3 regions of the Streptomyces sp. GQ60 genome follow, and region 1 is predicted to be linked to each of the others. Evidence: riboswitches for the same ligand, from Rfam matches in the RefSeq annotation. Region 1 holds a riboswitch; each other region holds the start of a gene.
The links. A riboswitch is a leader RNA that binds a small molecule or an ion and turns the genes downstream of it on or off. The one in region 1 is predicted to bind cyclic di-AMP.

Region 1 (3,528 bases):
CCGCGCTGGAGCGGGAGCTGAAGAAGGGGGACGTCGCGGCCTTCGTCGTGGAGCCGATCCAGGGCAAGGGGGTGCTCGCCGCCCCGCCCGGGTTCCTGCTCGCCGCGCAGGAGCTGCTGCACCGGTACGGGGCGCTGCTGATCGCGGACGAGGTGCAGACCGGCCTCGGACGGACCGGCGACTTCTACGCCTACCAGCACGAGGCCGGAGTCGAACCGGACCTGGTCTGCGTGGCCAAGGCCCTGTCCGGCGGCTACGTGCCCGTCGGTGCGACCCTGGGCAAGGACTGGATCTTCAAGAAGGTCTACTCCTCCATGGACCGGGTGCTCGTCCACTCCGCCAGCTTCGGCTCCAACGCGCAGGCGATGGCGGCCGGGCTCGCCGTCCTCTCCGTCATGGAGGACGAGCGGGTGGTGGCCAACGCCCGCTCGATGGGCGACCTGCTGCGCGGGCGGCTCGCCGCGCTCGTGGACGAGTACGAACTGCTCCACGCGGTACGGGGGCGCGGGCTGATGATCGGCATCGAGTTCGGCCGGCCGTCCTCGCTGGGCCTGCGGAGCCGCTGGAGCATGCTGCAGGCGGCGCGCAAGGGGCTGTTCGCGCAGATGGTCGTGGTGCCGCTGTTGCAGAAGCACCGGATCCTCACGCAGGTCTCCGGCGATCACCTGGAAGTGATCAAGCTGATCCCGCCGCTGATCGTGGACGAGGCGGACGTCGACCGGTTCGTCGGCGCCTTCCGTGCGGTCATGGACGAGGCCCACGGGGGCGGCGCGCTGATGTGGGACTTCGGCCGGACACTGGTGAGGCAGGCCGTCGCCAACCGCTGAACCGCCCGTCGGTTCAGCGGGCGGCGGCCCGCCTCGTGGGGCGTCAGTCCAGCAGCCGGTAGCGGAGCCGGCCGAGGGTCTCGGGCGTGAGTCCGAGGCCGTCGGCGAGGTAGCGCTCCACCCCGCCCCACTCCTCGTCGATCGCGTCGAAGGCCGTGGTCAGATATGTGGCGCGGGCGTCGAAGAGCGGGGCGAGCAGCTCCATCACCTCGGGGGCGCGGGCCTCGGGCGAGTCGCTGCCCCGGCGGACCCGGTAGCGGTTGTGCGGGGCGTTCGACTCCAGGTAGTCCGCGACGATCGCCTCCCGCTCGACGCCCAGCGCGAGCAGGGTGACGGCGATCGACAGGCCTGCCCGGTCCTTCCCGGCGGCGCAGTGCATGAGGGCCGGGACGCTGTCCTCGGCGAGCGCGTGCACGACCCGGCTGTGCTCGGCCGTACGGGTCCGGATCATCGTCCGGTACGAACGCGACATCCGCGCGGCGGCCTTGCCCTCGCCGAGGATCTCGCGGAGCTGCGCCAGGTCCCCTTCGCGGACCATCTTCCAGAACTCCCCGCCGTCGGCCGGATCCGACAGCGGAATGCCGACGTTGCGCACACCGGGCAGCTCCACGTCCGGACCCTCCAGCGCGTGGTCGGCGCCGTTGCGGAAGTCGAAGACGGTGTGCAGTCCCAGCGATCCGAGGAATTCCGCGTCGCTTTCGGTGGCATGCGCCAGATGTCCGCTTCGGAACAGTCGTCCCGACTTGACCCTTCGGCCGTCCACGGTCGGCAACCCGCCCACGTCACGGAAGTTGCGCACGCCGGTCAGTGCCGGTTCCACCGGTATTGGACCGGTGTGGGGGCTCTGGGGTATCTGCTGGGTCACAGGGGCTCCTCCGTGTCGTCCGTATCGTCCGTGCGGTCGTCGCCGCGCGTGTCCGAATTACGCCACTTGCTGACAACTTGCCATAGCGAGAGGCGAGATCGGACACCTCCCCGTGAGCCAGATCATACGGTGACCGTGAGTGCCTGATCGCGAATGGCGAATTCCCCTGTCGGGACGGCTGTTGGGGGTGGGGAATGGACGGAGGGTGACCGGAATTCCGTCGGTCCATCATCCCCGGGAATCCATTGGGGAATTCGGGACTTGTTCCGTGCGGGCAGGCTCGATTACCTTCGCGATCGATCCGGATGGACCGCCTAATCCTGCCGCCGTCCGGAAACCGCACCCGACTATTCACGCGCGCGGCAGGAGCGGGGGAACCAGGTAAGCCGCTGTTCCGGAGTTCCTTCGGGATCTTTACAACGGGACAGCTCGGGGTGAAGCCGTGCACGTGCCGTTCAACGGCACGTGCACGGCCGGACATCTCCAGTCCGAACCCGACAGCTCACCTCGCAGGCGTCGGAGAGGAATTCGCCATGTCCGGAACGGGTAAGCACCGCCGTCCCAAGTCCCGCTCGATATCCCGCGGGTTCGCCGCCGCGGGCACCGGTGGCGCGGCCCTCGCGCTTCCGCTGCTCGGCGCCACCGGCGCCCACGCCGCGGGGGCCCCGGCCGCCGCGACCGCCGCCGCTCCGGTGCAGGCCCCGCAGGCCGCGCCCGCCCTCCAGGCGGCTCCCGCCGCCGCGCAGGGCGTCCCCACCGTCTACACCGTGGTGCCGGGCGACTACCTCTCCAAGATCGCCGAGCGTCAGCACCTCACCGGTGGCTGGGAGCAGCTCTACGCGGACAACCGCGAGGCCGTCGGCACCGACCCGTCGCTGATCCACCCGGGCCTGAAGCTCACCCTCGGTGCGAAGGCTCCGGCGGCGGCGGCCGAGTCCGCGCCGGCCGCATCGCCGAAGCCGGCGAAGAAGTCCGCTTCTTCCGGTTCTTCCACTTCTGGCGATTCGTCGGATTCATCGGATTCCTCCGATGAGGTCGCCGCGCCCGCCGCCAAGGCGCCCGCCGCCAAGGTTCCCGCCAAGCAGCAGGGCGGCTCCACGTCGACCGGCTTCGTCGCCCCGGTCGGCGGCGGCCCGTCCACCGCGTACAGGGCCTCCGGCGCCATGTGGTCCAGCGGCTACCACACCGGTGTCGACTTCTCCGCGAGCACCGGCACCACCGTCAAGGCGGTCGGCGCCGGCACCGTCGTCTCCGCCGGGTGGAGCGGCTCGTACGGCAACGAGGTCGTCATCCGGCACGCCGACGGCAAGTACAGCCAGTACGCGCACCTCTCCCAGCTGTCCGTCTCGTCCGGCCAGAGCGTCACCGGCGGCCAGACCATCGGCCTCTCCGGCTCCACGGGCAACTCGACCGGCCCGCACCTGCACTTCGAGATCCGCACCGGCCCCTCGTACGGCTCGGACATCGACCCGCTGGCCTACCTCCGGTCGAAGGGCGTCACCATCTGAATCCGGGGCACTGTCGGAGGTGCCGGTTAGGCTGCCCGTTTCGACGGGGGACGGGCGGTCACGGCATGCAGGTCAGCGCAGGGGAGCTCAACCGCTCCACGCTCGCACGGCAGTTGCTCCTGCGGCGTGAGGTGATGGACGTAGGGGACGCGGTCCGCAGGGTGGTCGCCCTGCAGGCGCAGCACGCGGCCTCGCCCTATCTCGCGCTGTGGAACCGGCTCGCCGGCTTCGACCCGGCAGACCTCGACGCCGCCTTCGCGGGGCGCGAGGTCGTCAAGTCGACGTTGATGCGGCTGACCCTGCACGCCGTGCACGCGGAGGACTACCG
Region 2 (3,528 bases), on a different contig from region 1:
GCACCCCAGCGAAGGGCCTCGGAGAAGGACTCCGCGCCGATCGGGGCGATCATGAACTCCTGGATGTCGACGTTGGAGTCGGCGTGCGACCCACCGTTCAGGATGTTCATCATCGGAACGGGCAGCAGGTGCGCGTTCGGGCCGCCGAGGTAGCGGAAGAGCGGCAGGTCCGAGGCCTCGGACGCGGCGTGCGCCACGGCGAGGGAGACACCGAGGATGGCGTTGGCTCCGAGGGAGCCCTTGTTCTCGGTGGCGTCCAGGTCGATCATCGCCTGGTCGATCAGGCGCTGCTCGGTGGCGTCGTAGCCGACGAGCTCCGGGCCGATCTGCTCGATGACGGCGAGGACGGCCTTCTCTACGCCCTTGCCCATGTAGCGGTTGGGGTCACCGTCACGGAGCTCTACGGCTTCGAACGCTCCGGTGGAGGCGCCGGACGGGACTGCAGCACGGCCGGTGCTGCCATCGTCGAGGCCCACCTCGACCTCGACCGTGGGGTTGCCTCGGGAGTCCAGGATTTCCCGGGCTACGACGACGTCGATGGACGGCACGAGCATCTCCTTCTGGGATGTGACGCTGGGTGTGCGGTGGCGTGTCAGGCCGTGGGATGGCCTTGCCGCTTAGAGCCTAACCGGCTCTGGGCACTCGGCCGGCCGACCGCCCGGGGGCTGGGACGAAAAAGGGCCTGAATGCCCCTCTTACAGGACATAGGACCCTTGATCACCGGCTTTCCGGAGGCACCGTCAGGCCGGAGCCACCCGCACACAGCACCGCCCGGCGCGAAGGGGGTTGCGCGCCGGGCGGTGGAATTGCGCGGTGGAACTACTGCGTGTCGCGAAAGCGGCCACGACCGTTCCCACAGGTTTCAGCCGGGGTTCAGCTCCGGCCTCACCTTCGGGTTCAGCTGAGCTTCAGCTTCTGGCCCGGGAAGATCAGGTCGGCGTCCGAGACGATGTCCTTGTTGAGCTCGTAGAGCTTCTCCCAGCCACCGGACACGTTGTTCGCGTCGGCGATCGCACCCAGCGTGTCGCCGGACTTGACCGCGTAGGAGCCGTTGCCCGTCTTGGGGGCTTCGGACGTCGGCGCGGCGGCCGGGCGGTCGGAGCGGGTGGTCGGAGCCTCGACGCGCTTGGTCTCCTTCTTCGGCTCGGCCTTCTTCTCCTGCTTCGGCGCGGGCTTCGGCTGGGCCTTCGGCTTGGCCGGGGCCTGCGCCGAACCGCCGGTGTAGGAGGAGTTCGACAGGCCGACGCCACAGGACGGCCAGGCGCCCTTGCCCTGACCCTTGAGGACCTTCTCTGCGATGGCTATCTGCTGCGACTTGGAGGCCTGGTTGGCCTGCGAGGCGTACGCCTTGCCGCCGTACGCCGCCCACGTGGAGGACGAGAACTGCAGGCCGCCGTAGTAGCCGTTGCCCGTGTTGATGGACCAGTTGCCGCCGGACTCGCACGAGGCGACGCGGTCCCACTCGGAAGCGGTCGCGGCCGAGGCGGTGCCCGCGGCCATCAGCGGAGCCGCGACGGCGACACCGGCGACACCGGCGAGCGTGACGATGCGGACGGCCTTGGAACCGCGACGGTGCTTGCCCTTGCCCGAAAGCAGCATGGAGTTCTCCTCACCGACGCCTACGAGGTGAGCTGTCGGGTTCGGGCGAGTGAGTGCCCGGCCGAGCGACCTAGCGCTCGGCTTAACCCCTAGCCGGTTCCATGACCGTCTCTCAACGGCCGGTTCCGGCGCCTACCTTGGTTCCCCCGCTCCTGCCTTCGGCGCTTTACGCGACGAGTGTTCCCTCCGTCCGCCGGCAGGATTCGGCGATGCGGTCGAAGGAGCCCGCGGTGGCGGGCGATTCAGAAGGTAGACAGGTCTCCCCCCGATGTTCAACGAGGGACATCGGGGGGAAAGGGTGCCTACTTGCGCTCCCCCGAAGGGTGTTTGCGCAGGTGAGAGCGGGGTTTGCAGAACCCTCCGAACCAGACACGCCAGTTGGCCTAGAGAGACACATGTCTCACTTACAGAAAACGGACAATCAGCTGGTTCCGGGCGCCTTAAGTGCCCTTATTGATGCGTTAGATCCAGGTTCTGACCGGGCTTGATCAGGTCCGCGTCGCCGCCGATGACCTGCTCGTTGGCCTCATAGAGCCCCTTCCAGCCGCCCTTCACTCCGTTGGCGTCCGCGATCGCGATGAGGCTGTCGCCTTCCTTCACGGTGTACGTCGGGTCCGACGCGGCGTCAGGCGCGACGGGCGCTTCGACGGCGGCCGGGCCGCGGTGCCTGCCGCTGCCCTCGGTCGCGCCGGGGGCCGCCGGGTCGCTCGGGGCGGTGGACTCGCCGGGTGCGGCCGGAGCCGTCGGGGCGGTGGGATCAACCGGGTTGACCGGAATGGCCGGGTTGGCTTGGTTCTCCGCATTACCCGGGTTCGTCGGGTTCGTGGAGTCGCCCGGGCCGGACGGGTTCGCCGGAGCCGTCGGGTCCACGGGTGCGGTCGGGTCCGCGGACGGGGGCGCCGGAGTCGCGGGGTCCGCCGGAGCCGTCGGGTCCACGGGTGCGGTCGGGTCCACCGGGCTCGTGGGAGCCGTCGGGTCGCCCGGGAGTCCGGGAGGCGACGTCTGGAGGTCCGGCGAGGGCATGACGGGCAGTTCGCCGGGCACGCCGATCGGATAGTCGGGCAGCGGCGAGTCCGACGGGGCCGGGATCTGCTGCGTCGGGGCCCCGAAGTCCGTGGACGGCTTGCCCGAGCCCGTGTGGGGCACCGCGTCGTCCGGGCGGGACGGAGTGGGCGCGACGGACCCGGACCCGGCGGGCAGGCCCGGGTCCACCACGGCGGCGGGCGCGTCCTGCGTCAGACCGGCCGGCACCCCGCACAGCGGCCACGCCTGTGGGCCCTGGGAGGCCAGGACCCGCTCGGCCACGGCGATCTGCTGGGAGCGGCTGGCGAGGTCGGCGCGCTCGGCGAAGTCGAGCCCGCCGGCGTTCTTCCACTGCTCCTGACTGAACTGCAGCCCGCCGTACGAGCCGCTGCCGAAGTTGGCGCTCCACGTGCCGCCGCTCTCGCACTCGGCGACCTTGTCCCACGTGGAGGTCTCCGCGGCGCTCGCGCCGGTGGCGGCGAGCAGCGGCAGGGCGAGGGCGGTGCCGGTGACTCCGGCGGTGACGACAAGTGCGGGCACTTGTCGGGGGCGTCTGTGGCGGCCGTTCCCGGAACGCATGAGGTTGCACCTTTCGCATAACGGCGGGGTAACGGCAGAACCTAGCGGCCTTCGAACGCCGGTCACAAGTTTGGGCAGCGAACTGACTTCCGGTCAGGCAGGTTTCAGGTGTTTTGGGGGGTGATTTCAGCACTGAAGCGGACCGGGAGCGTCCGCAGACCCCGCATGATGAGCCCCCCGCGCCAGCGCAGCTCCCCGGGAGCCACGGCCAGTTCCAGATCGGGCAGCCGCGTCAGCAGGGTCGCGAGCCAGACAGCACCAGCAGGGACTCGGCCACGCGCACCGTCACTCGCAGCGGCGGGATGGTGGGGCGGACGTAGACAGGCG
Region 3 (3,528 bases), on a different contig from region 1:
CAGGCCCAGCTGGAGCGCGAGTGGCTGGACCGGCTGAGCACGGTGGCCGGGCGCGCCGACGAACTGTGCCGCTTCGCGGTGCTCTTCGGCGACCCGCAGCTGGCGCTGACCGCCGTCCAGCGCGTCCTCGACATCACCGCCGAGGAGGTGCAGGCCGTGGCCGCGGCCCGACTGCGCCCCGACAACCGCGCGGTGCTCGTCTACGAGCCGATCGCGGCCGATGAACCCACCGACATCGCGGCGACCGACGCGAGCGACGAGAACGAGGGGGCGGAGCAGTGAGCGACACCGCAGCCGTCACGATGACCTTCCACCCGCGCCCCGAGGCCGGCGAGCCGCAGCCGTGGGCCTTCCCGGCCCCCGAGCGCGGGGTACTGGCCAACGGCCTGACCCTGCTGCGCTGCCACCGCCCGGGCCAGCAGGTGGTGGCGGTCGAGATCAACCTCGCCGCCCCGCTCGACGCGGAGCCCGAGGGCCTCGACGGCGTGGCCACGATCATGGTCCGCGCCCTGTCCGAGGGCACCGACAAGCGGTCCGCCGAGGACTTCGCCGCAGAGCTGGAGCGCTGCGGCGCCACCCTCGACGCGCACGCCGACCACCCCGGCCTGCGGGTCTCCCTGGAGGTCCCGGCCTCCCGCCTGCACAAGGCGCTGGGCCTGGTCGCCGAGGCGCTGCGCACGCCGGCCTTCGCCGACGCCGAGGTCGACCGCCTGGTGCGCAACCGGCTCGACGAGATCCCGCACGAGAGCGCCAACCCGCAGCGCCGTGCCGCCAAGGAACTCTCGAAGGAGCTGTTCCCGGCCTCCCTGCGGATGTCCCGCCCGCGTCAGGGAACAGAGGAGACGGTCGCCCGCATCGACTCCGCGGCCGTACGGGCCTTCTACGAGGCCCACGTGCGCCCCGCGACCGCCACCGCGGTGGTCGTCGGCGACCTGACCGGCATCGACCTGGACGCCGTCCTGGCCGACACCCTGGGCGCGTGGACCGGTGACACCACCGCCCCGCGCCCGGTCCCGCCGATCACCGCCGACGACACGGGCCGCGTGGTCATCGTGGACCGGCCCGGCGCGGTCCAGACGCAGTTGCTGATCGGCCGCATCGGCGCCGACCGGCACGACCGGGTCTGGGCGCCCCAGGTGCTCGGCACGTACTGCCTGGGCGGCACCCTCACGTCCCGGCTGGACAAGGTGCTGCGCGAGGAGAAGGGGTACACGTACGGCGTGCGCGCCTTCGGACAGGTGCTGCGCTCCACGGCCGACGGCAAGGGCGCCTCGATGCTCGCCATCAGCGGCTCGGTGGACACCCCGAACACCGGCCCGGCCCTGGAGGACCTCTGGACGGTGCTGCGCACCCTGGCGCAGGGCGGCCTGACCGACGCCGAACGGGACGTGGCCGTGCAGAACTTGGTGGGGGTGGCACCGCTGAAGTTCGAGACGGCGGCCTCCGTCGCGGGCACGCTCGCCGACCAGGTCGAGCAGGAGCTTCCGGACGACTACCAGGCGCAGTTGTACGCGCGGCTCGCCGAAACCGGCACGGTGGAGGCCACTTCGGCGGTCGTCAGCGCCTTCCCGGTGGACCGCCTGGTCACGGTCCTGGTCGGCGACGCCTCGCAGATCGAAGAGCCGGTGCGGGCCCTCGGGATCGGCGAAGTGGCCGTGGTCGCCAACTGACCGTCCGTTGACTGCCGACGGGTCGCCAACTGGCCCGTCGACAAGGGGCTCCGACAGGGGACTCCGGCGGTTTGCCCGCCGGAGTCCCTTTTGTCTTGCCTGTTCCTTAAGTCGTGTGGTTGCTTGTATGTGGTGTGGCGTACGCAACAAAATGGCGTGTCTGTTTGGCGATTGACTGATGATCCGCCTAGCGTCGGCCGTGCTGTTCGTCAGTCGTAACCGCCGCATCCGCGGCACCGGACAGCGATCGCCGAGTCCCCGTCAGGCGCGAGCCTGGGGAGCCGGGGACCCACTTGTGTCCCTGGGGTGAATCGGACCGCCTCGCAAGAGGGGGCCCGTAGGAGACCTTCCTGCTCCGAACCCGTCAGCTAACCCGGTAGGCGAGAGGGAAGGAAAGGATCAGCCCCTTCATGGCGTTTGGCAGTAGTGCCGCCGGCAAGCACCGTGGTTCGAGCCGTATGAGCCGCAGGACCGCCGGCTACGCCGGCATAGCCGCCCTCGCCGCCACCGGCGTCGTCGGCTCCCTGGCGGGTCCCGCGTTCGCCGCGGACAATTCCCCCTCCTTCGAGGACACCGGCAGCCTCAACACCATCGTGGTGGCAGACGAGCTCGCCGGTGACGTCGAGGCCCAGGCCCACTCCCAGCAGCGGGCCGCCGAGGCCGCCGCCGCCAAGGCGCAGGCCGAGGCCGAGGCCAAGCAGCGGGCCGCCGAGGCCAAGGCGAAGGCCGAAGCCCAGGCCAAGGCCGAGCGCGAGGCCGCCGAGCGCGCCGCCCGCGAAGAGGAGCGCAAGCGCCTCAACACCTTCGTCTCCCCGATCGACGGCTCCTACGTCAGCACGCAGTACCACGCGGGCGGCGCCATGTGGTCCTCCGGCAGCCACACCGGCATCGACTTCCACGCCGACTCCGGCACCTCCGTGCGCTCGGTCGGCCTGGGCACCGTGGTCGAGGCGGGCTGGGGCGGCGCGTACGGCAACAACGTCGTCATCAAGCACGCCGACGGCACGTACACCCAGTACGGCCACCTGCACTCGGTGAGCGTCAGGGCCGGCCAGCAGGTCGCCCCGGGCCAGCAGATCGGCCTCTCGGGCAACACCGGCAACTCCAGCGGCGCGCACCTGCACTTCGAGGCCCGCACCGGCGCCGACTACGGCTCGGACATCAACCCGGTCGCGTACCTGCGCTCGCACGGCGTCACCCTCTGACCCCACCGTCGCACCGCACGACTTCCGTGAAGGCCCCGGCTCTCTTCGAGCCGGGGCCTTCGTGCTTCGTGCTGCGTGCTTCGCGTTGTGTGAATGTTTCGTATTTCCGGCCGTCCTCGGAAATTATCGTGTGTTGCAATAGAGTCGCAACGCGCACAGCCATACGAGAAAAGGCGGAGGTTCCGGTCTTGCGTATTCCCGCGCACACGGTATGCACAGCGATCCGCGACGACATCGTCTCCGGGGTGTTCGGGCCCGGCAGCCGGCTGACCGAGGAGGTACTGGCGCGCCGTTACGGAGTCTCGCGGGTCCCGGTGCGCGAGGCGCTGCGCACGCTGGAGTCCGAGGGGTTCGTGACCACCCGCCGGCACGCGGGCGCCTGCGTGGCCGAGCCGACCGAGCAGGAGGCCGCCGACCTGCTGGAGCTGCGGATGCTGCTGGAGCCCCTCGCGGCCGCCCGGGCGGCCCGGCGGCGCAGCGAGGCCCACCTCAAGGTGCTGCGCGGGCTCGTCAGGCTGGGTCAGGAGCGGGCCAGGAGGGGCCAGGAGGAGGATCTGCGCTCCCTGGGCGGCTGGTTCCACGAGACGCTCTCCCAGGCCTCGGGCAGCCCCGGGCTGATCGCGCTGCTCACCCAGATGCGGCACAAGGTGGCC

Region 2: another riboswitch for cyclic di-AMP. It lies ahead of AC6CKD_RS23445 (transglycosylase family protein); the one in region 1 lies ahead of AC6CKD_RS29585 (M23 family metallopeptidase).
Region 3: another riboswitch for cyclic di-AMP. It lies ahead of AC6CKD_RS14760 (M23 family metallopeptidase); the one in region 1 lies ahead of AC6CKD_RS29585 (M23 family metallopeptidase).

The regions. Positions count from the first base shown of each region.
Region 1 covers NZ_JCAXEG010000015.1:115,310-118,837, forward strand. Annotated here, with positions in the region: gene AC6CKD_RS29575 (aspartate aminotransferase family protein) at 1-827, shown strand, start outside; gene AC6CKD_RS29580 (tyrosine-protein phosphatase) at 871-1,692, opposite strand; cyclic di-AMP (ydaO/yuaA leader) riboswitch at 2,027-2,223, shown strand; gene AC6CKD_RS29585 (M23 family metallopeptidase) at 2,226-3,200, shown strand; gene AC6CKD_RS29590 (winged helix DNA-binding domain-containing protein) at 3,266-3,528, shown strand, end outside.
Region 2 covers NZ_JCAXEG010000009.1:215,512-219,039, reverse strand. Annotated here, with positions in the region: gene eno (phosphopyruvate hydratase) at 1-554, opposite strand, end outside; gene AC6CKD_RS23445 (transglycosylase family protein) at 898-1,599, opposite strand; cyclic di-AMP (ydaO/yuaA leader) riboswitch at 1,602-1,773, opposite strand; gene AC6CKD_RS23440 (LysM peptidoglycan-binding domain-containing protein) at 2,050-3,162, opposite strand; partial or broken gene AC6CKD_RS23435 (cytochrome P450) at 3,306-3,461, opposite strand; gene AC6CKD_RS23430 (transposase) at 3,434-3,528, opposite strand, start outside.
Region 3 covers NZ_JCAXEG010000005.1:131,019-134,546, forward strand. Annotated here, with positions in the region: gene AC6CKD_RS14750 (M16 family metallopeptidase) at 1-282, shown strand, start outside; gene AC6CKD_RS14755 (M16 family metallopeptidase) at 303-1,670, shown strand; cyclic di-AMP (ydaO/yuaA leader) riboswitch at 1,909-2,068, shown strand; gene AC6CKD_RS14760 (M23 family metallopeptidase) at 2,081-2,875, shown strand; gene AC6CKD_RS14765 (GntR family transcriptional regulator) at 3,064-3,528, shown strand, end outside.